4 regions of the Oerskovia jenensis genome follow, and region 1 is predicted to be linked to each of the others. Evidence: riboswitches for the same ligand, from Rfam matches in the RefSeq annotation. Region 1 holds a riboswitch; each other region holds the start of a gene.
What was found. Region 1 has a riboswitch for S-adenosylmethionine ahead of JOD49_RS08965 (aminotransferase class V-fold PLP-dependent enzyme). Riboswitches for the same ligand answer to the same signal wherever they lie in the genome.

Region 1 (7,399 bases):
AGCAGGCCGTCCCGCACGGTCAGCCACTCGTCGGACAGGACCGAGAAGTAGGCGGTGTCCCCGCGCGAGCCGTCGGGCGCGACCCGGTGGCTGCGCAGCACCCCCTCGGGCACCGCACCGAGCCGCTGGATCGCGGCGATCGAGCGCGCGTTGCGCGCGTCGGCACGCAGCGCCACGCGCTCGACGTCGAGCACCTCGAACGCGTGCCGCAGCAGCAGGTACTTGCACACCGGGTTGGTCACGCCGCCCCACCACGGCCGGTCGTAGAAGGTCGAGCCCAGCTCGACGCGCCGCTGCGCGGGCGACCACTCGTAGAGCGAGGTGCTGCCGCGGACGGACGTGGCGCCGTCGGGCCCCTCGCCGGGAGCAGCCGGCCCGACGACGGCCCACGCCAGGCGCCCCGGCGCCGCCACCGCCTCGCCCACGTAGGCGGACATCGCGGGCGTACCGCGCGGCGTGGGCGACGACATCCCCGCCCACAGGGCGTCGTCGACGAACGCGCCGAGCGCCTGCGCGTGCTCCTCGGCGAGCGGCTCGAGCCGCAGCCCGAACCCTTCCAGGACGACGTCGTTCTCCATGCGGGCATCCTGCCCGACCAGTTGTGAAGGTCTCGTGGACCGCCCGTCCTCCGAGATGCGAGTCACCGGGAGCCCTGCCTACGGTCGACAGGTAGCACCCACCAACACCGAGGGAGGAACCCCCATGGGACTGGGAGACAAGGCGAAGCACGCGGCCGAGGAGGCCAAGGGCAAGGTCAAGGAAGGTGCCGGCAAGGCGACCGGTAACGAGCGCCTCGAGGCCGAGGGCCACGCCGACCAGGCGAAGGCCAACGTCAAGCAGGCCGGCGACGACGTCAAGGACGCCTTCAAGAAGGACTGAGTCCGCCCGCAGACGAAGACCGCCCCGGGACCCTGCAGGGTCCCGGGGCGGTGCTGTGGACGGGGTGGACGACGAGCGGGCAGGTCAGAGCGCGATGACCGGGGGCAGGTCGGCGACCGCGGTGAGGTCGGCCGGACCGGCGGCACCCGTGGCCTCGAAGCCGAGGGTCCCCGCGAACGACTCCTCACCGACCGGTGGCACCACGGTGAGGAACGGCGGGCCCACGGGCACGCCGACCGCGGGCGGCCCCGCGGGCTCGACCAGACCGATCACGGGCACGATGCGCGGGCTCGTGATCCGCGCGAGCAGGCCGAGCTCGACGCCCGCCCACTCGTGCGCCAGGATCGAGAAGCACACCGAGTCCGCGCGCGTCCCGTCGGGAGCCGTGCGATGGCCGCGCATGACACCCTCCTCGTACGCGCCGAGGCGACGCATCGCGGCGAGCGAGCGCGCGTTGCGCGCGTCGACCCGGAACCCCACGCGGTGCACGTCCCACGACTCGAACGCATGTCGGAGCAGCAACCATTTCGAGACCGGGTTGACGAGGCTCCCCCACGTGGAGCGGGCGTAGAAGGTCCGCCCGATCTCCACGCGCCTGTCGTCGAGCGACAGGTCACGGAAAGCGGTGCTCCCCACCACGAGACCCGAGCCCGCGTCGACGACCGCGAAGGCCGTCAGGGCGCGGGTGGCGCGGGTGTCCTCGATGAAGTTCACCATCCCGACCTCCCCCTCGGGGAGGGTCGTACTCATGCCTGCCCACATCGACGGATCGACGATCTGGGCCAGCGCACCGGCGTGCGCGACAGCCAGGGGTTCGAGGCGGAACCCGTGGCCTTCTAGGTGGACATCGTGCTGCACAGCGCATATCAGAACACACGCAGGCGTCGCCGCCAAGACCACGGAGCGGTCGACTGTGAACGGGCGGGTGACGCGCTGGTGAACGTTGGGGTTCGGGCAGCGTCTGCGCAGGTCAGAGGCTACTCAGGCGGGGGCGGGTCCGCAGCCGACGGCGGCCGTGATGTTGCCCGCCGCGGCCGTCGCGAACAGGCCCGAGAGGCCCGCGACCTGCAGGAGCGGACGCGGGTCGTCGCTCACGACCCAGCAGCCGTCCACGACCTCGTACCGGGCCGTGGCCCCCTCGCTCACCCAGGTGCGCAGCGCGGTGACGAGACGCTCGATCTCCTCGCCCGTCGTGCCGACCCCGATCGACGCCCTGATCGCCCCGGCCGGGAAGCCCAGCCGGGCCAGGAGCGGGTGCGCGCAGAAGCGGCCGTCGCGCACGCCGATGCCATGCTCGGCCGACAGGTAGGCCGCGACGAGCCCCGCGTCGGAGCCGTCGACCGAGAAGGTCACGACCCCCACAGGATCCACGGCGTCGGCCCAGGCGCGGACGACGCGCACGCCGTCGATCGCCTCGAGCCCCGCGACGAGCCGGGCCCGCAGCTCGGTCTCGTGCGCGACGAGCTCGCCGGGCTCGAGCGCCGCGAGCGCGTCGCACGCCGAGGCGAGCGCGACCGCGCCGATCACGTTGGGCGACCCGGCCTCGTGCCGCGCCGGGGCGCTCTGCCACGTGGTGCCGTCGAGCGTCACGTTGCGCACCGCGCCGCCACCGGCGAGGTAGGGCGTGCCGGAGTCGAGCCAGTCGCGGCGCCCCACGAGAGCGCCCGCACCGAACGGCGCGTAGGTCTTGTGCCCCGAGAAGGCGACGTAGTCCACGTCGCTCGCGGCGAGCGAGACGCCGCGGTGCGGGACGAGCTGGGCGCCGTCGAGCAGGACGCGCGCACCGGCGTCGTGCGCCGCGGCCACGACCTCGGCGAGCGGCAGCGACTCGCCCGTGACGTTCGAGGCCCCCGTGATCGCGACGAGCGCGTACGGGAAGCGCGACAGCTCGGCACGCAGCCCGGACAGGGTCTCGGCGACCGTCGCACCGCCGACCAGGACCGTGGCGCCCCCCGTGCGCTGCCAGGGCAGGAGGTTCGCGTGGTGCTCGACGTCGAGGACGAGCACGCGGCCCGGCGAGCCGTCGGCCTGGGCCGGGACGCAGCCCGCGAGGAGGTTGAGCGAGTCCGTGGTGTTGCGCGTGACGATCGTGACGTCGTCCTCGCGCGCGCCGACGAACGCGCCGATCGTCTGGCGAGCGGCCTCGTAGAGGGCCGTCGACACCTGGGAGAGGTAGCCCGCGCCGCGGTGCACGCTCGCGTACAGCGGCAGGACCTCGTTGACCCGGTCGGCCACGACCTGGAGCGCCGGGGCCGAGGCCGCGACGTCGAGGTTCGCGTACGGGACGCTGCGCCCGTCGACGAGGGGGACCAGGGTGTCGCTGCCCACGACGGGCAGCACGGCACACGAGATGGGGGCTTCGATGACTGCGTGTGCGCTCATGGCACGTCCTCCGGTGGTCGTCGGAGTTCGCCCTGCCGGCCCCTCCGCGCTTGCCCCCCTCCAGGTAGAGAGGGACCTGGTCGTCACCCGGGGCACCCCACCGCGGAGGAGGGTTGCCGGCCAGCAAACCGGGGCTTTGCGCTGGCACTCATGACCTGGTGTCCAGGATGGTCGAGGCGCCCGGAGCATGTCAACCGGTGGGCACGGCGTCTCGGATGATGGGCACGGCGGTCTCTCAGCAGCGCGGGTAGGTCAGGAGGTCAGGTGCGCGCGGTCGCTGCGAGCGCCGCGATGTAACGCGCATCGGCCCGGTACATGGCGGCGTGCTCCCGGAAGTCGTCGCGTCCGGTCACGGACGCCCGCTCGTCCGTGAACGCCGCGAGCTCGTGGAGCCGCGCGACCACGGTGGTCAGGACCTCACGTCGCGAGTACGGCATCCCGTAGGCGGCGACCAGCACGTCGAGTCGTGCCAACGAGTCCAGCCGCCCGACGACGTCGCTCCCCTCCGAGTCCCCTGCGTCCGCCACGAGGGGCGCGAGCCGGTAGCCGAGGTAGGCCAGGTCCCAGATCCGGGGGCCGGGGCTCGCGGTGTCGAAGTCGATGAGCCCCACGAGGGTTCCGTCGCGGAAGACCATGTTGTACGGGGCGACGTCGTTGTGGCACACGACCTCGGCGGGCTCGTGCGGTGCGGTCTGCCAGACGGGCGCCGCGGTGCGTGTGTCGAGGAACCCGACGCTCGCGTCGTGCACGCGCCGCAGCAGCGCGCCCGCGTCCCGGAGCACCGACTCGTCCCAGACCCACTCGGGCAGCGGGTAGTGCGCGACGTCACCGGGGAGGAAGGACAGCACCTCGCGCCCCTGCTCGTCCGTCCCGAGCGGCTCGGGCACCCCGGTGACGCCCTGTGCTCGCAGGTGCCGCAGGAGCGCCTGGATCGTGGGCGTCCAGGGACCTGCGGTCCGGCGGACGGTGTCGCCGCGCCGCACGACCGTCGTCGAGTTCCCCCCGGCCAGGGGCTCCTCGGCCTGGTCGGGCGCCTCGGGGTAGAGGGCTTGCGTCGAGGTAGAGGCCCCTGGTCCTCCGTCTCGACGGGAGTCCTCTACCTCGCGGTCCGGTTCGGGGAGATGGCTCATGCGCAGGAACCTACCCGACCACCCTGCGAGACGACCGTTCCATCTTGTGGGCACGGTGGCGTACGATCCGACGCAACCATCCAGAGCGGCTGAGTGACTTGGCACGATGACGCCGCAGCAACCCCCCGGCAACGGGCGAGGGTGCTACCGCCACGACCGATGGAGGATCACCATGAGTGTCCCTGACCGCGCGACCGCTGCCCCGGTCCCCGACGCCCGGCCCGCCGACGGCTACGCCGGCGACATCACGCCCCAGCAGGCGTGGACCCTTCTCCAGGGCGACCCGAGCGTCGTCCTCGTGGACGTGCGCACCGACGCCGAGTGGCGCTTCGTCGGGGTCCCCGACCTGGCCTCGACCGGCCGCGAGCCCGTCCTGGCCCAGTGGGTCGACGTCACGGGCCGCCCCAACCCGGCGTTCGTCGCGGAGCTCACCGCGGCCGGGGTGAGCCCTGAGCGTCCGGTCGTCTTCCTGTGCCGCTCGGGAGCCCGCTCGATCGGCGCCGCCAAGGCTGCCACCGCCGCGGGGCTGGGTCCCGCGTACAACGTCCTCGAGGGCTTCGAGGGAGCGCTCGACGGCGCCGGCCACCGCGGGTCGGACGGCTGGCGCGCAGCCGGTCTCCCCTGGAAGCAGTCGTGAGCGCCGCGCACGGGGACGGCGTCCTGCGCATCCCTGCCGGCGTCCCTGGCGGCTCGGGCCGCGGCCCGCTGCCCCGCTCGGCCCGTCCCGACACGCTCGCGGTGCGCGGCGGCCACGCCCGCTCCAACTTCGAGGAGACGAGCGAGGCGCTCTTCCTCACGCAGGGCTACGTCTACGGGAGCGCCGCGGAGGCGGAGGCCGCGTTCACGGGCGAGGTCGACCGCTTCATCTACTCGCGCTACGGCAACCCGACCGTGCACACGTTCGAGGAGCGGCTGCGCCTCATCGAGGGCGCCGAGGCCTGCTACGCCACGGCGTCCGGCATGTCGGCGGTCTTCACCTCGCTCGCGGCGCTGGTCGGCGCCGGGTCGCGCATCGTCGCCGCCCGCGCGCTCTTCGGCTCGTCGCTCGTCATCTTCGACGAGATCTTCGCCAAGTGGGGCGTGCGCACCGACTACGTCGACGGCCACGTGCTGTCGCAGTGGGAGGAGGCGCTGTCGACCCCTGCGGACGTCGTCTTCTTCGAGACCCCGTCCAACCCCATGCAGGACGTGATCGACGTGCGCCGCGTGAGCGACCTCGCGCACGCCGCAGGCGCGGTCGTCGTGCTCGACAACGTGTTCGCGACCCCCGTGCTGCAGAAGCCGCTCGAGCTCGGCGCCGACGTCGTCGTGTACTCGGCGACCAAGCACATCGACGGGCAGGGGCGCGTGCTCGGCGGCGCGATCCTGGGTTCCGAGGAGTACGTCAAGGGACCGGTCCAGACCTTCATCCGCAACACCGGCCCGTCGCTCAGCGCGTTCAACGCGTGGGTCCTGGTCAAGGGGCTCGAGACCCTCTCGGTGCGCGTCAAGGCGCAGAACGCCTCGGCCCTCCAGGTCGCGACCGCCCTCGAGGACCTGCCCGGCGTCACGGCCGTGCGCTACCCGTTCCTGGCCTCGCACCCGCAGGTCGAGCTCGCCAAGGCCCAGCAGAGCGGTGGCGGGACGGTCGTGACGTTCAACCTCGACGTGCCGGGCGCCGACGACCCGCGCACCGACCCCGAGCTTCTCAAGAAGCGCACGTTCCAGTTCCTCGACGCCCTGCGGGTCGTGGACATCTCGAACAACCTGGGCGACGCCAAGTCGCTCATCACGCACCCGGCGACCACGACGCACCGCAAGCTGGGTCCGGACGGGCGTGCCGCCGTCGGGATCGCGGAGACGACCGTGCGCCTGTCGATCGGCCTCGAGGACCCGCTCGACCTCATCGAGGACGTCGAGCAGGCGCTGCGCCACTGACCGTCCGCTGAGTGCGGAGTACTTGTCGTGAAACCTGCCGGACGACGACAAGTACTCCGCACTCAGCGGCACGACGGCCAGGAATACCCCGGGCGTATCCCGGGGTTGCACCAGGCGATGACTACCTCGCCGCGCCTCTCCGTCCTCGACCTCGTCCCCGTCCGCTCGGGACAGTCCTCCGCCCAGGCCATCGCCGCCTCCCTGGACCTCGTGCGCCTCGCCGACCGCCTCGGCTTCACGCGCTACTGGTTCGCCGAGCACCACAACATGCCCGCGGTCGCGGCGTCGGCACCGCCCGTCATGATCTCGGCGGCCGCCGCGGTGACCGAGCGGATCCGTGTCGGGTCGGGAGGCGTCATGCTGCCCAACCACGCGCCGCTCGTGGTCGCCGAGCAGTTCGCGGTCCTGGAGGCCATGGCCCCGGGGCGCATCGACCTGGGCATCGGGCGCGCGCCCGGCAGCGACCCGGTCGTCACCGCCCTGCTGCGCAGCAGCGGCCCGACGTCCGACGTCGACCGCTTCCCCCAGCACGTCCAGGACATCCGCTCGCTCATGAGTGCAGAGGGAGCCTCGGTCCGTCTCACGACCGGTCAGGTCTACGACGTCCACGCGACCCCGGCCGCCGAGTCCGTGCCGACCGTCTGGCTGCTCGGGTCGAGCGACTACTCGGCGCGCCTGGCGGCCGAGCTCGGGATGCCGTACGTGTTCGCCAACCACTTCTCGGGCGCCGGCATCGACGAGATCCTCGCGCTCTACCGCGACGGCTACCGCCCGTCGCCCGAGCACCCGGCGCCGGAGACGTTCCTGACGGTCAACGTGTCGGTCGCCCCGACGCTCGACGAGGCCCGCGCCCGGGCGTTGCCGCAGGCGCGCATGATGGCCCGCCTGCGCTCGGGCAAGCCGCTGGGCGCCCAGGAGACGGTCGAGGACGCGGCGTCCACGCCGCTCGACGGGCTCACGTCCCAGATGGCCGACGAGATGCTCGACCGCTGGATCGTCGACGAGCCCCAGGCCGCGGCCCGTCGCGTGCGCGAGCTGGCCGCCCGGCACGGCGTCGACGAGGTCATGGTCGTGCCCGTCGCGGCGTCGCG
Region 2 (7,399 bases), 420 kb from region 1:
ATGTACAACGACCGCTTGCCCTCGTAGATGCAGTCCACCGGACACTCCTCGATGCACGCCTTGTCCTTCACGTCCACACAAGGCTGAGCGATCACATAGGTCACGGCGGACCACCTTTCTGGAGGGTTCTGGCTGCCCGCAGGAAGGCCCCGGCAGCGTCGCGCAAGGTGCGCGCCGCAGTGCCGGGGCCTTTCCCGTTCACGCGGGTCTCGTCGTACCGGGCGCGCGGCGCCCGGCACCGGTCACGAGGGTCAGGCGGGGATGATGAGGCCTTCGCCCTGGGTGCGGGCGCGTGCGAGGCGTGCGTCGGCGTCGGCCCAGTTGACGAGGTTCCACCAGGCGGTGACGTAGTCGGCGCGCACGTTCTGGTAGTCGAGGTAGTAGGCGTGCTCCCAGACGTCGAGCAGGACGATCGGGACCAGGCCCAGGGCGATGTTGCCCTGCTGGTCGTAGAGCTGGACGATGATGAGCTTCTTGCCGAGGGTGTCCCAGGCGAGGATGGCCCAGCCCGAGCCCTGGACGCCTGCGGCGACGGCGGCGAAGTGCTTCTTGAACTTCTCGAACGAGCCGAAGTCCTCGGCGATGGCTGCGGCGATGTCGCCGGTGGGCTCGCCGCCGCCCTCGGGGGAGAGGTTGGTCCAGAACGCGGAGTGGTTGACGTGGCCGCCGAGGTTGAACGCGAGGTTCTTCTCGTGGAGGTTGACCGCGGCGAGGTCGCCCGAGTCGCGGGCCTCGGCGAGCTTGTCGAGCGCGGTGTTGGCGCCGGTCACGTAGGCCTGGTGGTGCTTGGAGTGGTGCAGCTCCATGATGCGGCCGGAGATGTGGGGCTCGAGTGCGCCGTAGTCGTACGACAGCTCGGGAAGGGTGTAGACAGCCATGGTGAGTCCTCTCGATCGGTGTCGGTCACGCTAGGACCTCAACCGTGGTTGAGGTCAAGTCGGACGCCCTCGGGGCGCGGCGGTGACGGGCGGACCCGTCGTGGCGCGATCCCTGGGCCACGTGACCCTCCCCCGAGCACATCACGACCGCGCAGGTCCTGCACGTCCTTCTCACGAGCGGGAGGCTCGAGGCGCCGAACCCGAGGCCGGTCGAGCCGGCCCGTCCTGCTGCCTGGCGAACCTCGGGTTCGCCGGCCGGCAGGCCGACCGGTGGTCAGCTCGCGCGCTGCTGCCCGCTCATCGCGTGGATCGAGTCCATGACCTGCTCGGTGAGCTCACGGCGCGCCTGCGCGGGCTTGCCCGACGTGATCTGGCGTGCAGGCTCGATGGGAGCCCCGAACTCGACCGTCACACGGTGGATGCGCGGGATCCGCGACCCCACGGGTTGGACCTTGTCGGTGCCCTTGATCGCGACGGGCACGATCGGGGCGTGGCCGGCGAGCGCGAGCCACGCGACGCCCGTGTGTCCCTTGTGGAGCTTGCCGTCGCGCGACCGCGTCCCCTCGGGGTAGATCCCGAACGCTCCACCACGGTTGAGCACCTCGAGCGCGTCCTCGAGCGAGCGCTGCCCGGCGCGCGGGTCGTCGCGCTGCACGGGGATGTGGCCGAGAGTCGTGAAGAACCAGCGGGAGATGCGGCCCTTGAGCCCCGTGCCCGTGAAGTACTCGGCCTTGGCGAGGAACGTGACGTGGCGCGGAGCGACGATGGGGATCAGGAGCGAGTCCACGAACGACAGGTGGTTGCTCGCCAGGATGACGGGCCCGCGGCGAGGGATGTTGTTGAGTCCGGTCACCCGTGGCCTCAGCAGCGTGAAGGCCAGGAGCGACAGGATCAGCTTCAGCACCCGGTACGTCATCCGTACATTGTGCACCGACGTGCAGCCGGGCCCGACGGCGGGGCCCCGGTCTACGCGCACGACCCTGCGGAAGAGCCCAGTTCGCCGGGGAGAACCCAGGCCCGTGCACGGATGTTCACGCACGGTGGTTCGTTGCGCACGGCCTCTGCGACCGTGCGGGCCGTCGCCCGGCCCGCCTGTCACGAGACCGGCTCACCCGAAGCGCAGGATCCGCGGCCCGTCGACCGCGAGGAGCCTCCCGCCGACCGCGACGAAGCCGTAGGGGTCGACGGTGAGCGGCTCCTCCCATCGCGTGCTGCCGTCGGCCAGGTCGATCGAGGACCATCGCGCCCCGGAACCCGGCTGCGTCCCCAGCACGACGGTCAGCGACCCGTGTCCCGCGAAGACCGCGGACACGTCGCTGCTCGACGACCCGCCGCGCTCCGAGGCCCGCCACGTCCACAGCTCCTCACCCGTGACGTTGTCGATCGCCACGGCCCCGGGGAAGGTGGCGACGACGGTCATGTCCCGTGTCGTGAGCAGGACCTGCGCGGTGTACCGCGGGAAGGCCCAGACCTCGTGCCCGTCCTCGGCGAGGGCGGCGAGCCCGGAGCCCGGCCGGACGAACAGCAGAGGTGGCGCGGTGCCGTCCGTGGCGAGCGGCTCGAGGACCTCGCTCACGCCGCGCAGGAGCACCTCGCCCTCCGCGTCCAGGACGTCCGCCCCCACCCCGTCGCTCGCCGTCCTGGTGAACCGGCCGTCGGCCAGGCCCTCGACGTACGCGTCGTCCCCGGACGACAGCACGTCTCCCCCCGGAGAGAACGTGGCACCCACCCGGCATCCCCCGACCGAGATCGCGCCCGCCAGGTCGTAGAAGTACACGGACTCCCGGTCGTCGACCATCGCGCCGTTCCAGGAGGTCTCGCAGGTCCCGTCGCCCCCGGTGTCCTCGACCGGGACGAGGTGCGTCCAGCGCACGTCTCCGGTGCGCGCGTCCTCGACGGTGACGACGAGCCCCCGGTCCTCCCGGATCGCCCTCACGACGTCGCCGTCCGTGAGCACCTCCGCGTGGCCGCGGGAGACGTCGAGCGCCCGCTCGGAGAGCGTCCTGCCGTCCAGCCCGAGCACGGAGACCGTCGTCGGCGGCCTGGTGGGGTGCGACGGCACGAGCTCTTCCAGGCTCCCGCCGCTGAGGCACGTGATGGTCGACAGGGCTGCGGCCTCGCCGGAGCGCGCGACGAAGGCGCCGCAACGGCTCCGTCCGAGGTCCGCCCGCCGCCAGACCTCCTCTCCCGACGTCAGGTCGTGGGCGACCAGCTCTCCGTCGCCCGCCACCAGGAGGCGGTCGCCGGCCAGCCTCGTCCAGGCCTCGCCGGTGTCGATGCTCCAGACCTCGTCGGGCGGCTGCGTCAGCCCGACGACCCCGCCAGGAGCGGCCCGCAACAACGCCTCTGCCTGTCGAGTGCGGACGACGTCGACGAGGGTCAGGCCGCCGAGCACGAGCACCAGCCCGGCCGCGACGCCCCCGACGAGCAGGCGCCGCCGCTTCCGGACCCCGGGCGCGATGAGCCCGCCCCCAGGGTCCGAACCGTCGCGAACCGGATCCGCCGCCACCTGCTCGTCCGGGGCGCCGGGGGCGGCGTCCGCTGCCGGTCGCGCCACGTCGTCGGGCAGGGATGTGCCGTGGTCTCCCAGGCGGTCGCCGGGCAGGCCCGGTGTCCCCTGCCTCGGTCCCCGCTGGTCGTCGACGTCGTCCAGGTCGTCGACCGCATCGAAGGCGATCTGGCGGGGTTGCTCTCGTCGGCGAAAGGGCACGCCCGGAGCCTAGCGGCCGGGCGTGCCCTCACGGGACGGAGGTTCAGCGCGTCGCGACCGACACGAGGTAGTCGTCGGCGTCGTCGTCCCAGCGCAGGTCGATCGCGCCCGCGGTCTGCGCGGCCTTGCAGAACTGGAGGAAGCTGCGGTAGCCGAGCGCCTTCTCGCTGAAGTCGGGGCGCTTCTTGCGGAGCTGGTTCTTGAGGCCGGACAGGGGCACCGAGTCGCCCTGCTCGCCCACGACCGTGCGCAGCAGCGCGAAGTCGTCCCCGGCGTGCCCGCGCTCGGGCAGCGAGACCTCGGGGTCGCCCGTCGCGGGGCCCGCGCTGAGCTGTACGACGCCGCGCTCCTCGAGGTAGCGCAGGAACTCGCCGAAGTTGCGGAAGCCGTAGTCGGCCTCGCTGAAGGTGGGGTCCTTGCGGAGCAGCGTGCGCTTGAGCGTCGAGGCGACGACGGCCCCGCTCGACGAGCTCGACAGGTCCGCGAGGGTCTGCGCGACGAGGACCGCGAGGTCCTCGTCCTCGGAGGCCGAGGAGGCCCCGTGCCCGACGGCGGACTCGAGCTCGGCCTCGACGTCCAGCGGGACGGAGGTCGGCTCGGGCGCGCTCTCGGCGGTCGGTGCCGTGGCGTCGGCGGCCGGGGGCGGGGTCACGGCCTCGGGCGCAGGAACGGCTGCGGCCTTGCCCGAGGAGCCCGAGGAGCCCGTGGAGCGGCCGTACGACTTGCGGGTCCCGCTCCGGTTCGAGCTGTTCGAGGAGCGCTTGCGCTCGACGGGCTCGTCCGGGATCTCGACGCCCTCGAGGCGGTCGTAGAAGAGGAACTCGTCGCACGCCGCCGGCAGCAGCTTGGACGTCGAGTTCTCGACGCCGATCCCGATGACGCGCTTGTTGAGCTCACGCAGCTTGTGCACGAGGGGGGAGAAGTCGCTGTCGCCCGTACACATGACGAAGGTAGAGATGTACTCACGCTCGAAGGCCATCTCGATCGCGTCGACGACCATCTTGATGTCGGCCGCGTTCTTGCGCGAGGCCCCCATGCGCTGGGGCATCTCGATGAGCTCGACCTGGTGACGGGTCAGGGAGCGGCGGTCCTCGTCGAAGTACGACCAGTCGGCGTAGGCACGGCGGACGACGACACGGCCGCGCGCGGCCAACGCGTCGGCGATCGGCTTGAAGTCGAAGGTCATCCCGCCCAGGTGGTCGCGCGCGCCCAGCGCGAGGTTGTCGTAGTCGAGGAAGACGGCCAGACGTTCTTCGGTGTCCATATCCGCCAGGGTATTGCCCGCGTCGTCCGAACGCCCATCCGCCGCGGCGACCAGCCCGTATGTCACAGGCCGCTGGGCGGGAGACGGGCGTAGGTTGTAAGGACACCGGTCGGCCCGACGAAGGGTCCGCCGGGGCGCGCGCACACCGCGAGACGAGTCGACTCCCCGACGCCAGACCCTTCCGTCTCACGCTTCGAGCAGATACTGGCTCGCATCATGGATTCCCCCTACGATCGTCACCACCATCCAGAGCGGTCGAGAGTCCTGGCTCGTTGACACCGCAGCAACCCCCCAACGGAAGCCTCCCGCGGGTACGGGTGCTACAGCCAGGTTCGATGGAGCGATTCATGACCGAGGCATCCTTCTGCGCAACCCCGCACCGTACCGGGGTCCCGCGCACCACCCGTTCGGCCTTCGTGGCCACCGTCGGCACGCCCCTCCCGGCGGTCGCACGATGAGCATCGTCGACCTGGGGCACTTCGGGCACGAGGCACCGCGACCCACGGTGTCGTTCGAGCTCATGCCCCCGCGCCGCCCCGACGCCGCCCCCAAGTTCTGGGAGACGGCGCGGCGGCTCGTCGCGACGTCCCCGGACTTCGTGTCGGTCACGTACGGCGCGGCCGGCACGGACCGCGAGACCTCGCGCCGCGTCATCAGCCAGCTCCTGCACGGCACGCCCGTGCTGCCCATCGCGCACCTGACCTGCGTGGGCGCCTCGCGCGAGGACGTCGAGGACGTCATCACGGACTTCCTCGACGCCGGTGTGCGCAGCTTCCTCGCCCTGCGCGGGGACCCTCCGCGCGACCAGCCCGACTGGCGCCCCGCCGAGGACGGCGTGCGGTCCAGCACCGAGCTCGTGGCCCTGCTGCGCGAGGTCGAGGCCGCGCGCTGCGCCGCGAGCCCGAGCGTCGCGCTGCGCGGCGCGGCCCGCCCCCTGACCATCGCGGTCGCGACGTTCCCCGACGGGAACCTCGCCGCGGGCACGAGCCGCACCCAGGAGGTGCGCCGCCTCTGGCAGAAGCAGCAGGCCGGAGCGGACTTCGCGATCACGCAGCTCTTCTACGAGGCGTCGTCCTACATCGACTTCGTCGCCGAGGCGCGCGCCGCCGGGGTGACCATCCCGATCCTCGCGGGCCTGCTGCCCATGACGGACCCGGCCCGCCTCGCACGCGTCGAGGAGCTCACTGGCGTCCCGGCACCGCGCCGCGTCGTCGAGGCCCTCGAGGCCGAGCAGGACCCGGACGCACGCCACAGGCTGGGTATCCGGCACTCGGTCGAGCTCGCGCGCCAGGTCCTCGCGGCCGGCGCGCCCGGCCTCCACATCTACACGTTCAACAAGCACCAAGCCGCTCTAGACCTGCTCGAGGGAGTCAACCTCGGCGGTGGGGTAGCGGGGGACGCGAGCAGCGTCTCGTCCCGCACCCCCGACCTGGCCAGCGGGCCGTGGGTCTCCGGCACTCCCCTTCCCTCCGCCGAGCCCGCCCTGGGCGGGCCCTCGGTCTGACCAGTTCAGAGGTAATCACCATGAGTGCACCCACGTTCCCCTCCGGTTCCGTCCTCGGCTACCCCCGCATCGGCCCGCGCCGCGAGCTCAAGAAGGCCGTCGAGTCCTTCTGGGCCGGGCGCTCCACGGCCGACGAGCTCGAGGCCACGGCCTCGGCGCTGCGCGTCGCGGCCGCCCAGCGTCTCGTCGACCTGGGCCTCGACGCCTCGTCGGGCGCCGTGCCCGGCTCGTTCTCGTACTACGACCAGGTGCTCGACGTCGTCGCTCTCCTCGGGGCGGTCCCGTCGCGCTTCGCGTCGCTCACCGACGAGAAGGGCGCGCTGGACCTCGCGGGCTACTTCACGGTCGCGCGCGGCGCCGGTGAGGACGCCCCGCTCGAGATGACCAAGTGGTTCGACACGAACTACCACTACCTGGTCCCCGAGATCAGCGAGTCCACACCGTTCCGCTTCGCGGACGACCGCATCGTGCGCCAGTTCGTCGAAGCCAAGGACGCGGGCGTCGTGACCCGGCCCGTCGTCGTCGGGCCCGTCACGTTCCTCGCGCTGTCCAAGGCCGCCGACGACAGCGCGTCCGGCTTCAGCCCGCTCTCGCGCCTCGCGGACGTCCTGCCCGTGTACGTCGAGCTGCTGCGCGCCCTGGCCGCAGCCGGTGCACCGTGGGTGCAGCTCGACGAGCCCGCGCTCGTGTCCGACTCGATCGACCTCCCGGCCGCCGAGGTCCACGCCGCGATCACCGAGGCGTACCGGGTCCTCGCGACCGACCTCGCGGTGGGCACCGAACGCCCCGCCCTCCTCGTCGGCGCGCCGTTCGGCGGGCTCCAGGGAGAGCACGACGGCCTCACGCTCCTGGCCGCCACCGACGTCGAGGCGATCTCGCTCGATCTCGTCAAGGGAGCCGTTCCGGCGGGCCCTGTCGCAGGCTTGGAGACCAAGACCGTCGTCGCGGGTGTGATCGACGGCCACAACGTCTGGCGTGCCGACCTCGCGGCGAAGCTCGACCTGGTCGAGGGGCTGTCCGGGCTGGGTGCGGGCGCCGTCGTC
Region 3 (7,399 bases), 2.2 Mb from region 1:
CGGTCCTGGTACTCCGCGGCCCGGGGGTCGACGGTCCGTCCTTCGCGCCACGCGCCCAGGTCCGCGCGTCGGACCACGGGGTCGAAGTCGTCGAGGTCGAGGTCGATCACGTCGACGTCGTGCCCGGCGCTCGTGGCCCCGCGGATCGCCGCGGCGGCGAGCGCCCGGCTGTAGCTGCCCTCGTACGGGTGGTCGATCACGAACAGCACACGCATCGGACTCTCCTTGACGTTGTTCAATCTAACAACGTTAGAGTTGCTGAACATCGTTAAGGTGTCAAGGTGGGGTGCGGCCGACTCGTGGCCGCCGACGTCGGAGGAGGGCGAGCGATGGCCGACCGGCTGGATCGGGAGCGGGTCGTGCGGGCGGCGCTCGCGCTGCTCGACGAGGTCGGGCTCGACGGCCTGACCCTGCGCCGGCTCGCCCAGGACCTCGGCGTCAAGGCGCCCGCGCTCTACTGGCACGTCGCGAGCAAGGCCGACCTGCTCCACGAGATGGCCGTCACGATGCTGCGCGACCTCGTGGCGGGGGAGTCCTGGGACGAGGCGGTCCTCGCCGGATCTCCCTGGCAGGACTGCGTGCGCGACTCCGCGACCAACCTGCGCCGGATGCTGCTCGCGCACCGCGACGGCGCCCGGGTCTTCAGCGGGACCCTCGTCACGGACGAGGCGCTGCGCGACGCGGTCGAGGTCCCGCTGGGCATCCTCACGTCGGCAGGCTTCACGCCCGACGACGCCGCGCACGCCTGGGGGACCGTGCTCAGCTTCGTCCTGGGTTTCGTCGTCGAGGAGCAGGCGGTCGGTGGCGCCGGCGACGCGGGACGTGCCGGCGGCTTCGACGAGCGGTTCGGGTTCGGTGCCGACGTGATCGTCGCCGGGCTGGCGACACGCCTGCACTGACGTCGCGAGGGGTGCGCCCGTGTGCGGTGCGGCGGCACGGACGCTTCGCCAGGGCTGGCGCGCCGATGCCGCGCGGGGGATCGTGGAGGGGTGCGCGGACGCGACGAGGCGTCCGCCCCGGACGGCGGAGGACGTCATGAGCGGCTCGGTAGCGCGCATCACCCAGATCAGTGCACGGTCCGACGTGAGCTTCGACGACGCGGTGAAGACCGGGATCGAGAGGGCGAGCGAGACGCTGCGCAACCTCACGGGCGCGTGGGTCAAGGAGCAGAAGGTCGAGGTCAGGGACGGGAAGATCGTCGCCTGGCAGGTGGCCCTCGAGGTCACGTTCGTCCTCGACTGACGGAGGTCTCGGCGGGCGCGCCGACTTGACCGGGGGGCGGCGCGGCGGCTATTTGACCCTGCCTCCGAGATTCCCGTACCCTTGAACGTCGGTGCGCTCGGTGCGCACTGGTCCCGTGTGCCCATGGTCCGGTCGCACTCGCACGCCACGGTGTGTTGAGTCCTGCCAAGACGATCAGACATGGCGAGCACGCCAAGACTAGAAGAGAAGAGCAACAACGTGGTGTACGCGATCGTCAAGGCCGGTGGCCGCCAGGAGAAGGTGTCCGTCGGCGATATCGTCGTCGTCGACCGTCTGTCGGCTGGTGCCGGACAGTCCGTCGAGCTTCCTGCGATCCTGCTGGTGGACGGGGAGAAGGTGACCCACGACGCTGCGGCGCTCGCGAAGGTCAAGGTCACTGCTGAGGTCGTCCGGGACGAAAAGGGCCCGAAGATCACGATCCTCAAGTACAAGAACAAGACCGGCTACCGCAAGCGCCAGGGTCACCGTCAGCAGCTGACCCGCCTCAAGGTCACCGGCATCAAGTGACTTCCCTCGGTGGCTCGTGAGGGCCGCCGCAGGTGATCCCACCCCCTCTTCTTCCAGCACGAAAGCAGGTTCGACATGGCACACAAGAAGGGCGCGAGCTCCTCGCGCAACGGTCGTGACTCCAACGCCCAGCGCCTCGGCGTGAAGCGCTTCGGTGGCCAGGTCGTCAGCGCCGGCGAGATCATCGTCCGCCAGCGCGGCACCCACTTCCACCCGGGCAACAACGTCGGTCGCGGTGGCGACGACACGCTGTTCGCCCTGACCGCCGGTGCGGTCCAGTTCGGTACGCGCCGCGGACGCAAGGTCGTCGACATCGTCTCTGCTGAGGCCTGATCCACGACGCAGCACGCTTGACAGGAGGGGCGCACCGACGCGGTGCGCCCCTCCTGGTGTTCTTCCCCCCTGCTTGAGAGGACCATTTCCATGGCCACGTTCGTCGACCGCGTCGTCCTGCACGCCTCCGGCGGTGACGGCGGCAACGGTTGCGCCTCCATCCGCCGGGAGAAGTTCAAGCCGCTCGCCGGCCCTGACGGCGGCAACGGAGGTGATGGTGGGACCGTGCGGATCGTCGTCGACTCCCAGACCACGACGCTCCTCGAGTTCCACCACTCCCCGCACCGCCACGCGACCTCCGGCACCCAGGGCATGGGTGACCACCGCGCCGGCGCCAACGGCGGCGACCTGATCCTGCGCGTGCCCGACGGCACCGTGATCAAGGACACCGACGGCAACGTCCTGGCCGACCTCGTCGGTGAGGGCGCCGAGTACGTCGCCGCCGCGGGGGGCCGTGGTGGCCTCGGCAACGCCGCGCTCGCCTCCCAGCGTCGCAAGGCACCCGGCTTCGCGCTGCTCGGCGAGCCCGGCGAGGAGGCCGACTTCGTCCTCGAGGTCAAGTCGATCGCCGACGTCGCGCTCGTCGGTTTCCCGAGCGCCGGCAAGTCCTCGCTCGTGGCCGCGATCTCCGCTGCCCGGCCCAAGATCGCCGACTACCCGTTCACGACTCTCGTCCCCAACCTGGGCGTCGTCCAGGCGGGCGACTCGCGCTACACCGTCGCCGACGTCCCCGGGCTCATCCCCGGCGCGAGCCAGGGCAAGGGGCTCGGGCTCGAGTTCCTGCGTCACATCGAGCGCACCGCGGTGATCGTGCACGTGCTCGACTGTGCGACGCTCGAGCCCGATCGTGACCCGATCTCCGACCTCGAGGCGCTCGAGGCAGAGCTCGACGCCTACGCGGGCGACCTCGACATCGAGGGCGCGCGGCTCCCGCTCAACGAGCGCCCGCGCCTCGTGGTGCTCAACAAGATCGACGTGCCCGAGGCACGCGAGCTGGCCGAGCTCGTGCGCCCCGACCTCGAGGCCCGCGGCCTGCGGGTCTTCGAGATCTCGACCGCGAGCCACGAGGGCCTGCGCCCCCTGACGTTCGCGCTCGCCGAGCTCGTCGACCAGGCCCGCCGCGAGGCCCCGGCCCCCGCCCCGGCCCGCACGATCCTGCGCCCCAAGGCCGTGGACGACGCAGGCTTCACGGTGACCCGCAAGGGTGGCGTCGAGACCGGCTTCTACTTCGAGGTCCGCGGCTCCAAGCCCGAGCGCTGGGTCCGTCAGACCGACTTCTCGAACGACGAGGCCGTGGGCTACCTCGCGGACCGCCTCGCACGCCTGGGGGTCGAGGAGAAGCTCTTCAAGGCCGGCGCCATCGCGGGCGACGAGGTGCGCATCGGCTCCGACAAGAACGCGGTCGTGTTCGACTGGGAGCCCACGCTCATCACGGGCGCCGAGCACCTCGGCGGCCCCCGCGGCTCCGACCTCCGCCTCGAGGACACCTCGCGCCCCACGCGTACCGACAAGCGCCGCGAGTACACCGAGCGCATGGACGCCAAGGCCGAGGCCCGCGCCGAGCTCTGGACCGAGCGCGAGTCCGGGCACTGGACGGACCCCGACCAGGACTGACCTGCCGGGGGCGGGTCGCCGGTTCGCCTGACGACCGGCGGACCACCGGTCCCGCCCACCCCGGACGTCCGCACGCAGGGCGGGTACGACCCTCGGGTCGTGCCCGCCCTGCGGCGTCCCCGGGGGGTGCCGACCCTCCGCCCGGGCGTGACGTCGAGCGGGCGGGGAGCGACGTCGTCGGGCCCGGCGAGCAGGACCGGTGCCCACGCCGTCTCACCGCGGGGTGTCACACGGTGACATGGCGCCCCGTCCCCGCGCCCGGCGCGCGATGATGTCCCGGTGAATGCGCTCTCCGCTCGCTCCCAGGTCGCCACGGCCCACCGGGTCGTCGTCAAGATCGGCTCGTCCTCGCTCACCGGACCCGACGGGCACCTCAGCGTCCCGGCCCTCCACGCGCTCGTCGACGTCATCGCCGCGCGGCACGCCGCGGGTGGACAGGTCGTGCTCGTGACGTCGGGGGCGATCGCTGCGGGGATCGGCCCGCTCGGCCTGAGCGCGCGACCACGCGACCTCGCCACGGCCCAGGCCGCGGCCTCGGTGGGGCAGGGGCTCCTGGTCGCCCGGTACGCGCAGGCGTTCGCCGAGTACGGCATCCGCGTGGGCCAGGTGCTCCTCACGGCCGAGGACACCATCCGCCGGGGGCACTACCGCAACGCCCAGCGCTCGCTCGAACGCCTGCTCGACCTGGGGATCGTGCCCGTCGTCAACGAGAACGACGCGGTCGCGACGGACGAGATCCGCTTCGGGGACAACGACCGCCTCGCGGCCCTGGTCTCGCACCTGGTCCGCGCCGACGCGATGGTCCTGCTGACCGACGTCGACGGCCTGTACGACGGTCCGCCCTCGCGGCCCGGTACCCAGCGCATCCGCGAGGTGCACTCCGCGCTCGACCTCGAGGGCATCGAGGTCACGGGCCGGGGCAGCTCGATCGGGACGGGCGGCATGCTGACCAAGCTCGAGTCGGTGCGCATCGCGACCGGATCGGGCATCCCCGTCGTGCTGACCAAGGCCGCGCACGCCGAGGGCGCGCTCGCGGGGCGCGAGGTCGGGACCTGGTTCGCCGTGACGGGCAAGCGCACCACGCGCCGGCGCCTGTGGCTCGCGCACGCGGCCCGCACTCGCGGACGCCTCGAGCTCGACGCGGGGGCCGTCGCCGCGGTGCTGGCCGGACGTGCGTCGCTGCTGCCCGCGGGGGTCGTCGGGGTCACGGGCGACTTCGACGCGGGCGACCCCGTCGAGCTCGTCGCCCCCGACGGGCGCGTGATCGCGCGCGGCCTCGTGGCCTTCGACTCGAGCGACATCCCCGGCCTCCTGGGACGTTCGACCCACGAGCTGCGCGACAAGCTGGGCGAGGGGTACGACCGCGAGATCGTGCACCGTGACGACCTGGTGCTCGTCGGCCGCAAGCGCAAGGCGTCCTGAGCGGGGTTCGCCGCGCCTGGGCGCCCTGCCGCACGACTCCCTGACGGGGCTCGGCGACCCGTCACGGGTCACCGGGCCCCGTCTCGCACCCCCCTGGCGTCTCACCGTGTGGGACGGCGCTCTCACCCCTTGACTCCTCGCCCTCGGGGGGCTTTCCTGTGCGGCAGGTGAAGAGCGCCAGTGCCAAGACCCGGCTCGCTGGCCAGCAACCCTTCGACGTGACGGGGTGCTCCGGGTGGTACCTGACCGCGACCCGTCGGGCGCGGTAAGCACGCGGTAGGCACACGGAGGAACGGACGATGCGCGCACCCGGCACGGAGCAGGAGCACGACCGCAGGGCGGTCCGCCACCTCGACGGCCCCCGGCTCCTCGTCCCCTGTTGTCGCTGACACCCGGCTGAACCCAGGTCGCACCTGACGCGCGGGCGAGACCCCCGCGTCGACCACGTCCCCACCTTCGCCGTCCCCTGACGGCCCCCACCGCCGCGCACCGTGAGCAGGCGTCGACCCGACGCACCCACGGTCCGTCGGCGACCCCTGCGCGCCGCCGGCCCTGCCGGTCGCGCGGCGCGCACGACCGAAGGAGCACCTCTCGCATGTCCCTCTCGACCAGGCCCACGGGCCCCGGCGGCCGCACGGCCCCGTCCCGCCGCGCACTCGCCGCGGCCTCCCTCGCCACGACGGCGCTCCTGCTCGGGGCGTGCGGCTCCGGTGACGGCGGCGCGGCGGACGGCACGTCCCCCGGCCCGACGGCGGAGCCCGTCCCGGGCGGCAACCTCACCTTCGCGGTCACGGTCGACTCGCACTGCATCGACCCGCAGCAGGTCGGGAACAACGACGCGATCGCCTCGGCCCGTCAGACCGTGGCCTCGCTCACCGCGCAGGACCCCGACACGGGCGAGATCCTGCCCTGGCTCGCCGAGAGCTGGGAGGTCGACGCGGACGCGACGAGCTTCACGTTCACGCTCCGGGAGGGACCGACGTTCGCCGACGGCACGCCGATCGACGCGGCCGCGGTCAAGACGAACTTCGACAAGATCGTCGAGCTGGGCGCAGCGGCCTCGCTCGGCTCGGCCTACCTCGTGGGGTACGAGGGGACCACGGTCGTGGACCCCCGCACCGTGCGGGTCGACTTCTCGGCACCCAGCGCGCAGTTCCTCCAGGCGTCCTCGACCTTCTCGCTCGGGCTGCTCTCGCCCGCGTCGGCCGCGCTGAGCGTCGAGGACCGGTGCGCCGGGAAGTTCGTGGGCTCCGGACCGTTCGCGGTGAGGTCGTACACGTTCGACCAGGAGGTCGTGCTCGAGAAGGTCGCCGGGTACGACTGGGCCTCCGAGGCGGACGACCACACGGGCGAGGCGTACCTCGACACCGTGACCGTGAAGTTCGTGCCCGAGGCCAGCGTGCGCACCGGCAGCCTGCTCTCGGGGCAGATCGACGCGACCGCGGCCATCAGCACGGTCGACCTGCCGCAGTTCGACGGCAACGGTTTCTGGCTCGCGTACCGGGCGAACCCGGGTGTCGTCTTCAACCTCTTCCCCAACGAGTCCCGTCCGCTCGCCGCCGACCCGGCGGTGCGGCAGGCGATCAGCAAGGGCATCGACCGCGAGGAGATCGCCGCGACCCTGCTGACCCCGCAGGACGAGCCCGCGACGAGCGTGCTGTCGCACTCGACCCCGCTGTGGGCCGACGTCTCGGACGACCTGGCGTACGACCCGGACGGCGCAGAGAAGCTCCTCGACGACGCGGGCTGGGTCGAGGGTGCCGACGGCGTGCGGGTCAAGGACGGGCAGCGCCTGTCCACCACGGTCACGTTCTGGCAGGTGGCCGAGCCGCTCGAGCTCGTCCAGCAGCAGCTCGCGAAGATCGGCGTGGACCTCCAGCTCAAGCAGGTCACGGTCGCCGAGTCCACCGAGCTCAAGAAGTCCGGGGACTTCGACTTCGACTACTACAACCTGACGCGCTCGGACCCCGACGTGCTGCGCACGATCTTCTCGGCCAACGCGCGCAACATCAACAAGCGGGCCCCCGAGGAGGTCGACGACCTGCTCGACCGCTCGGCGGCGTCGACCGACCCGGCCGAGCGGCAGGAGCTCGTGACCGAGGCGGCGCGCCTCCTGGTGCAGCAGGGGCACTCGATCCCGGTCTACGAGCTCTCGACGACGATCGCGGCGGCCGACACGGTCCACGGACTGGGCTTCGAGGCGTCGACCCGCCTCGACTTCCACGGCGCCTGGGTCCAGCAGGACTGAGTCCCGCGCGGT
Region 4 (7,399 bases), 340 kb from region 1:
TGGTCAGGGCCGTGGAGTCGGGCACCGTGCCAGTCTCGACCCTGCCCCTGGGGCAAGGTCAACGCTCGGGTCGGAGGTGTGGTGCCGCCGCACGCCGCACTCAGCGGGCCTGGACGGCCGAGGGACTCAGAAGTCCCCGAAGCCGCCGAAGTCCCCACCACCGAAGTCGCCGAACCCGCCGAAGTCGCCGCCTGCCTCGGTGAAGTCGCCGCCGCCGCTGTCGCCGGCCCCCGTGTCGCCGGCTCCCGGGTCCGTCTCGCCGCCGGCCTCGGCCGCGCCGGGGTCGCCCTCGCCCGAGGTCCCGCCGTCGCCGGCGAAGTCCGCGGCCGGGTCTCCGAACATCGGGCCGAACAGCATGTTGGCGACCGCTGAACCGATCACGACGCCCGCGATGGTGCCGAGCATGCTGGACCCGATCATCGAGCCCATCCCCGGTCCGCCCTGGCCGCCCTGCCTGCCGCCGAACGACCGCTCGAGCGTGCCGGGGTTGCGCATCTCGGCGCGGGTGGCCATGCGGGCGAGCGACTGCGGGTCGTCGGAGGTCGCGCGCTCGGCGGGCGGCAGGTTCTCGCCGAGGTCGGTCAGCACCCGGCGCCGCTGCTCGGGTGTCAGCCGCTCGAACGCCTCGGCGTGAGCCTGCTCGACGGCCTCGGGGGGAGCCGTGCGCAGCAGGTAGCGGTAGCGGTCGATCGCGACGTCGTCCTCGCTGCGCCCCGGACCCGTCGGAGCGGGGGGAGGGGTGCCGTACACGGGGGATTCGTGGCCGTCGTAGGTCGCGTGGCGGCGCGGCGTCCCCTCGTCCTGCGGAGTGCGGCCGAGGAGGCGGTCGAGGAATCCCATGAGCGTGTCCTTCTGGTCGAACCGTCGAGGGCGGACGCCCTCACCGGTTCAACGTGGCGGCCGGCCGGCACGTTCCGCCGGGTGCATGGTTCGGCGGAGAGGCGCCCGGCGAGTCGCAGAAGAGTCACGCAGTCAGCGAGGCGCGGGCTCCGGCACGCTGCCCACCCCACCCAGGAGCCGGACGTTGAGCGCCCGCCCCGCGAGCTCGAGCGCGTGGTACTGCTCGTGCACGCGCACGGTGGTGCCGGGGTCGAGGTCGAGCCCCGTGTGGTGCCACACCCGGCACGCTCCCTCGCCCGTCGCGTACTCGACGACGACCTCCTCGCCCCCGTCGCGCGCCCGCACCGCGAGCACGACGCCCTCGCGCCAGCCCCAGGGCCGGTTGCGGAGCATGCGCCCGTGGACGTCGTGGAGGAGGTGGCCGGGGTCGAACTGTCGGCACACGACGGACGGGGTGCAGGCGACGACCGTCGCCCGGCGTTCCATGACGCGCTCGGCCATGGTGCTCCTTCTCTCCGTGCCCGACGGCGGAGCTCGCCTCCGTGCCGGTACGCACCCGGGACGGTCCCCGGGCGAGGGGCACGAGGAGGCGCCCTACGGCGTCGGGCCTCGCTCTTCCCCCACGATCGTGGGGGCGGGTCTTCCTCCGGGAGCACCGTGCGCGTCGCGCGGTTGCCGGACCAGCACGCCGGAGGGCGGTTCGCTGGTCCTCTGGACCGTTCTCAGTTCTACCACGGCGTCACCGACCGGGCACAGGGGTACCTGGTCCTGGACGCACGAGTGCCCCCGACCGGCGAACCGGTCGGGGGCACTCGTTCAATGATCAGCTACGCCCGGAGGCGAGTGAGATCAGAGCGGGCGGATGTTCTCCGCCTGCGGGCCCTTGGGGCCCTGCGTCACGTCGAACTCGACGCGCTGGTTCTCCTCGAGCGAGCGGAAGCCCTGCGTCTGGATGGCGGAGTAGTGCGCGAACACGTCGGCGCTGCCGTCCTCAGGTGCGATGAAGCCGTAGCCCTTTTCGCCGTTGAACCACTTCACGGTTCCCAATGCCATGGGGATCTCCTTCTAGAGTTTCAAACAGCTCCATGATCTGGAGCCGAACATCACGGTGTTCGTCGTCAACTCTTGGGTAACAAGGTTCGCGGTGGCATGGGGCCGTTGCGCAAGGACAAGCGAGGCACTGCAATCTCACCGGCTACGGTACAGGGGTTACCCCGACTGTGCTAGCCCTGATGCTAACGATTGAAGTACGCATGCCCGCCAACCAGGTCAGGGCCGAGCAAATCGGGCACGGTCACGAGCGTGTAGCCGGCGGCCCGCAGGCCGTCCACGATGCCCGGGACGGCGTCCACGGTCGAGGCGTGGATGTCGTGCATCAGCAGGATAGCCCCAGGTCGCACGCCTGCGAGGGCCCGTTCCGAGGTCTGGACCGAGTCCTTGTTCTTCCAGTCCTCGGTGTCCACGTTCCACAGGATCGACGGCTCGTTGCGCTGGGAGAGGACACTCGTCACAGTGTCGCTCGTGGCGCCGTACGGAGGGCGCACGAGGGTCGGTCGGACACCCGACGCGGCCTCGACCGCGTCCGCCGTCGACGTGAGCTCGTCGGTGATCTGGTCCGTGCCGAGCTTCGAGAGATCCGGGTGGGACCAGGTGTGGTTCCCCACGACGTGCCCTTCCGCGACCTCGCGGCGAACCACGTCAGGGTGCGTGCCGACCGAGCGGCCGACGAGGAAGAACGTGGCCTTGACCTGCTTCTCGGCGAGGGTGTCGAGCAGGCGGGACGTGTGCTTGCCCGGACCGTCGTCGAAGGTCAGCGCCACGCAGCTGAGCACCGAGCAGTCCGGGGCACCGGGGGACGCCGGCGGGACGGGCTGGGTCGTCACGGGCGGCGGCTCGACCGGGGGCGGCGCGATCCCCGTGAACGGGGTGCCGCTCGCCGCGGCGTCCGCGATCTGCTTCCCGACCGCGGACAGGACCGTGCGCGTCGCGTCGGGCTCGATGCGCACCGCCAGCTCGCCGTCCGAGCGGGCCGAGACGAGGCCGGGGGAGAAGACCAGGGTCGCGGCGCCGTCGGGCCCCAGACGGACGTCCCGGAACGTGTCCTCCGCGGCGGGCACGGGGTCCTCGAACCCGAGCCCCGCGGCGTCGAGCGAGGCGTCGACCCACTGCGCGGCCTGCTTGCGGCCGTCGGCCGTGAAGAGGTCCGACGACCACGTCGTGGTGGCACGCGGGATGTCGGTGTAGAACGTCTGCGCGCCGACCTCGCCGTTCGCCCCGCCCGTGAAGGCGTACGTCGTGGCGCGAACCCCCAGCACGTCACCCTGCGCGAGGACCAGGTCCCACCCCACGTTGAGCTCGTTGCCCACCCCGTCGGGGTCGATCGCGGCGTCGTAGACCTTCTCGGTCTGGTCGACGAACGTGCCGAAGGCGCGCGAGAGCGAGTGCTCGCCCGGGATCGAGACGGTCGAGATCGAGCGTGCGTCACCGGCGTCCGCGGTCGACTCCTGGTGGACCGTGAGGTTCTCGACCGACGCCGGGTCCAGGACCGTGGGCGGGTCGACCCGCTCGGCGGGGAGCGGGGACGCCGTCGGTGACGGGGCACCCGTGGGGGAAGCCTCCCCGGACGGGTCCGCCGAGGCGCGCGTCAGGTAGAACATGACCCCCGCGACCACGACCAGGAGGGGAACGAGCACGGCGAGGACCCAGACGGCTCGGTTCCGCGGGCGCGCGGGAGCGGAGCCGCCCGGCGTCAGGTCACGGGACGGAGGAAGCGACTGGGGCATCGAACCACCGTGCCACCCGTACCCGGTGCTCGTCGCGACCGGCACGGTGTATGAGAGCAGCGCCACAGTCGCGTGCGACACCTTCTCGCACGGTCGTCGCAACGACTCCACGGCCTTCACCGACCGGTCACCGTTGCCCGGCCCCTCCGTGGCCGCTCCGGCGCGACCACCAGGGGCCCGCCGGACGGGTGGTGCGCGCGGCGGACGTCGAGGTAGAACTGGGTGATGGTCTCTCCCACGCAGGTCCCCGACGTCGTCCTCAACAACGGAGTCACCGTCCCGCAGGTCGGGCTCGGCGTCTTCAAGGTGCCCGACGACGCGACCCAGGCGAACGTCGAGCAGGCGCTCGAGGCCGGCTACCGGCACATCGACACCGCGGCGGGCTACTACAACGAGGCCGGCGTCGGTGCCGCGCTGCGCGCGAGCGGTCTGCGGCGCGACGAGATCTTCGTGACGACCAAGCTCCGCAACGGCGACCAGGGGTTCGAGTCGGCGCTGCAGGCGTTCGAGGACTCGCGCGAGGAGCTCGACGTCGAGGTCGTCGACCTCTACCTCGTCCACTGGCCCGTCCCCAGCAAGGACCTCTACGTCGAGACCTGGCGGGCCTTCGAGAAGCTCTACAGCGACGGTGCGGTCCGCGCGATCGGCGTCTCCAACTTCCTGCCCGAGCACCTCTCGCGCCTGCTCGCCGAGACCGACGTGGTGCCCGCCGTCAACCAGATCGAGGTCCACCCGACCTACCAGCAGCGCGCCACGCAGGCCGCGACCCTCGCTGCGGGGATCGCGGTCGAGGCGTACTCCCCGCTCGGCCGCGGCGCCGACCTCGACCACCCTGCGGTCGGCGCGATCGCGGCATCCCACGGCGTCACGCCCGCCCAGGCGATCCTGCGCTGGCACGTCCAGAGCGACCGGATCGTGATCCCCAAGTCCGTGAACCCCGAGCGCCTCGCGGCCAACATCGACCTGTTCGGCTTCGAGCTCTCGCCCGACCAGGTCGCGGCGATCGACGCGCTCGACTCGGACGCCCGGCTCGGCTCCGACCCGGCGACGGCCGCGTTCTCGCAGTACCCGTCCTGAACTGGCCGCGGGGCCGCGGGCTGCGGGTTCGCGGTCTGCGGGGCCGCGGTCTGCGGGCCGCGGGTGGCCGGGTGGCGAGGCCGCCGGTCGGCCGACCTGCCGGAGCCCGGCACCGGATCGAGACGTTCCCGTGACGGCGCCGTAACGCGGGACGGAGTCTCGCGTAACCGTGCCCGCGTACGTTCCAGGCACTCAGGTCGTCGGACCCGGGGCCCGGGACCTCGGGCGCCTTGTCCGGTTCGCCGGGTGTGCCTCCCCGGTTGCAATTGTGCATCTGGGGTTTCGCGCTCGTCCGACCTGTGCCATCGTCAGCACGTTATTCAGTGCTGAATATCAGGTGATCCACCGCGGGTGCGAGGTCTCTGAGCACCCTGGGTGCGATCTGGGCGCACGGAGGTTCGGAATGCAACGCACAGCACGTCGAACGACGGGTGGGCTGGCTCTCGCGCTGGCCGCCACCCTCGCCATCACCGCATGCGGTACCCAGTCTCAGGGGGACAACGGAAGCTCGACGGAGTCGTCGAGCGAGTCAGGGTCGGCCGATCTGAAGATCGTGCCGTCCGTCCAGATCGACATCGACGGCAAGGAGGTCCCGGTCGAGACCTCGGGCGACCCCGTCGACCCGGCCGGAGACGGCACGGCAGAGTGTGCCGAGGGCACCTCGATCGCCGTGGCCGGCGCCTTGACCGGCCCCAACGCGGCGCTCGGGCAGAACATCCTCTACGGCGCCAAGGTCGCGGTGGACGCGTTCAACGCCGCGAACGCGGGCTGCCAGGTCACGATCAAGGAGTTCGACACCGAGGGCGACCCGCAGAAGGCCACCCAGGTCGCGCCGCAGATCGTCGGCGACCCGAGCATCATCGCCCTCCTCGGCCCGGCGTTCTCGGGCGAGACCTCGGCAACGGGCGACGTCTTCAGCCAGGCGGGGCTCCCGTCGCTGTCGGCGTCCGCCACCAACCCCGACATCACCAAGAACGGCTGGAAGACGTTCTTCCGCGGTCTCGCGAACGACGCGGTCCAGGGCCCGGCCGTCGCCAAGTACATGGTGGACACGCTCGGCTACGAGAAGGTCTGCGTGGTCCAGGACAACTCGGACTACGGCGTGGGTCTCGCGAAGGAGATCACCGCAGGGCTCGGCGACGCGGTCGACGACTCGTGCTCGGCCGAGGTCAAGGTCGGTGACAAGGACTTCGCGGCCGCGACGCAGCTCATCTCGAGCTCGGACGCCGACGCGGTCTTCTACGCGGGCTACTACGCCGAGGCCGCGCCGTTCGCGCAGCAGCTGCGTGACGCGGGCGTCGACATCCCGTTCGTGTCCGCGGACGGGACCAACGACCCGCAGTTCGTGACCCAGGCGGGCGCGGCGTCCAAGGGCGCGATCCTCTCGTGCCCGTGCGGCCCGGCCCCTGACGAGTTCGCCTCGGCCTACGAGGCGCTCAACGGTCAGGCTCCCGGCGTCTACTCGGTCGAGGGCTACGACCTCGCGACGATCATGCTCACGGGCATCGCGTCGGGCGTCACGGACCGTGCCGGGATGCTCGACTTCGTGACGAACTACGACGGGGAGGGCCTGGCCCGCACCTACAAGTGGGACGACACGGGCGAGCTCTCGTCCGCGCTGATCTGGATCTACGAGGTCCAGTAGCCGGTCGGCGCCTGCCGGTCCGGAGCGCCGCCCCCTTCCCGGCCGAGGACGGCCGGGTCGGGGGCGGTGTGCCCTGACGGCAGGTGCCGAGCGGGCCGTGGTGCGTCCGCCTCCTCGCGAGGAGGGCGCGCCGCGGTCGGTCGACCGCCCTCCCACCGGCTCGAAGGAGCACCCATGTCGATGCTCGTCCACGACGTCCTCGCCGCAGACCCACTCATCGGATTCGACCTCGCGGCCCTGGGCCGCAACTTCTGGGCCCTCACCGTCGACGGCCTGACCTACGGCGCGGTCTACGCGCTCGTCGCGGTGGGCTACACGCTCGTCTACGGCGTGCTGCGCCTCATCAACTTCGCCCACTCCGAGATCTTCATGCTCGGCATGTTCGGGCAGTACGCCACGCTCCTCGCCCTGGGCTTCTACCCGAGCGGTGACGCGTTCGACAAGGGCATCCTGCTCACGGTGGTCTACCTGGGGATCGCGATGATCGGCGGCATGGTGGTCGCGGGAGGGGCCGCCGTCGGGCTCGAACGCGTGGCCTACAGACCGCTGCGCAAACGCGGGGCCCCGTCGCTCGTCTTCCTCATCACCGCGATCGGCGCGTCGTTCGTGATCCAGGAGTTCGTGCACTTCGTGCTCCCGGCCCTGACGGGTGGGGAGCTGGGCGGCGTGAACGCCGAGCAGCCCATCCGCCTCGTCGAGCCCGAGGTGCAGTTCACGCTCTTCGGCGCCAACGTCACCAACGTCACGCTCATCATCATCCTGTCGGCGCTGATCCTGGCGCTCGCGACCGACATGTTCATCAACCGGACCAAGTTCGGCCGCGGCATCCGCGCGGTCGCGCAGGACCCCGTGACGGCGACCCTCATGGGGGTCTCGCGCGAGCGCATCATCATGCTGACGTTCCTCATCGGTGGCGTCCTGGCCGGGGCCGCGGCGCTGCTGTACACGTTGCGCGTCCCCAACGGGATCATCTACTCGGGCGGCTTCATCCTGGGGATCAAGGCGTTCTCGGCGGCGGTCCTCGGTGGGATCGGCAACCTGCGCGGGGCGCTGC

Region 2: linked by a shared signal. The riboswitch ahead of JOD49_RS10825 (methylenetetrahydrofolate reductase) and the one ahead of JOD49_RS08965 (aminotransferase class V-fold PLP-dependent enzyme) in region 1 are both predicted to bind S-adenosylmethionine.
Region 3: linked by a shared signal. The riboswitch ahead of JOD49_RS18635 (ABC transporter substrate-binding protein) and the one ahead of JOD49_RS08965 (aminotransferase class V-fold PLP-dependent enzyme) in region 1 are both predicted to bind S-adenosylmethionine.
Region 4: linked by a shared signal. The riboswitch ahead of JOD49_RS10525 (hypothetical protein) and the one ahead of JOD49_RS08965 (aminotransferase class V-fold PLP-dependent enzyme) in region 1 are both predicted to bind S-adenosylmethionine.

What each region holds. Positions count from the first base shown of each region.
Region 1 is NZ_JAFBBO010000001.1:1,994,608-2,002,006, forward strand. Features, by position in the region: gene JOD49_RS08950 (GNAT family N-acetyltransferase) at 1-578, opposite strand, end outside; gene JOD49_RS08955 (CsbD family protein) at 703-879, shown strand; gene JOD49_RS08960 (GNAT family N-acetyltransferase) at 964-1,779, opposite strand; gene JOD49_RS08965 (aminotransferase class V-fold PLP-dependent enzyme) at 1,861-3,261, opposite strand; SAM riboswitch class IV at 3,303-3,417, opposite strand; gene JOD49_RS08970 (phosphotransferase enzyme family protein) at 3,522-4,391, opposite strand; SAM riboswitch class I at 4,465-4,557, shown strand; gene JOD49_RS08975 (rhodanese-like domain-containing protein) at 4,564-5,028, shown strand; gene JOD49_RS08980 (O-succinylhomoserine sulfhydrylase) at 5,052-6,308, shown strand; gene JOD49_RS08985 (LLM class flavin-dependent oxidoreductase) at 6,426-7,399, shown strand, end outside.
Region 2 is NZ_JAFBBO010000001.1:2,411,972-2,419,370, forward strand. Features, by position in the region: gene fdxA (ferredoxin) at 1-104, opposite strand, end outside; gene JOD49_RS10805 (superoxide dismutase) at 252-878, opposite strand; gene JOD49_RS10810 (lysophospholipid acyltransferase family protein) at 1,153-1,794, opposite strand; gene JOD49_RS20750 (outer membrane protein assembly factor BamB family protein) at 1,987-3,588, opposite strand; gene JOD49_RS10820 (NYN domain-containing protein) at 3,632-4,852, opposite strand; SAM riboswitch class I at 5,092-5,194, shown strand; gene JOD49_RS10825 (methylenetetrahydrofolate reductase) at 5,307-6,356, shown strand; gene metE (5-methyltetrahydropteroyltriglutamate--homocysteine S-methyltransferase) at 6,377-7,399, shown strand, end outside.
Region 3 is NZ_JAFBBO010000001.1:4,170,368-4,177,766, forward strand. Features, by position in the region: gene JOD49_RS18600 (NAD(P)H-dependent oxidoreductase) at 1-266, opposite strand, end outside; gene JOD49_RS18605 (TetR/AcrR family transcriptional regulator C-terminal domain-containing protein) at 330-899, shown strand; gene JOD49_RS18610 (dodecin family protein) at 1,036-1,242, shown strand; gene rplU (50S ribosomal protein L21) at 1,462-1,770, shown strand; gene rpmA (50S ribosomal protein L27) at 1,846-2,103, shown strand; gene obgE (GTPase ObgE) at 2,194-3,717, shown strand; gene proB (glutamate 5-kinase) at 3,997-5,139, shown strand; SAM riboswitch class IV at 5,306-5,417, shown strand; gene JOD49_RS18635 (ABC transporter substrate-binding protein) at 5,735-7,387, shown strand.
Region 4 is NZ_JAFBBO010000001.1:2,334,630-2,342,028, reverse strand. Features, by position in the region: gene JOD49_RS10535 (MerR family transcriptional regulator) at 1-25, opposite strand, end outside; gene JOD49_RS10530 (hypothetical protein) at 127-840, opposite strand; gene JOD49_RS10525 (hypothetical protein) at 973-1,341, opposite strand; SAM riboswitch class IV at 1,447-1,558, opposite strand; gene JOD49_RS10520 (cold-shock protein) at 1,690-1,893, opposite strand; gene JOD49_RS10515 (polysaccharide deacetylase family protein) at 2,076-3,533, opposite strand; gene JOD49_RS10510 (aldo/keto reductase) at 3,849-4,700, shown strand; gene JOD49_RS10505 (branched-chain amino acid ABC transporter substrate-binding protein) at 5,254-6,345, shown strand; gene JOD49_RS10500 (branched-chain amino acid ABC transporter permease) at 6,520-7,399, shown strand, end outside.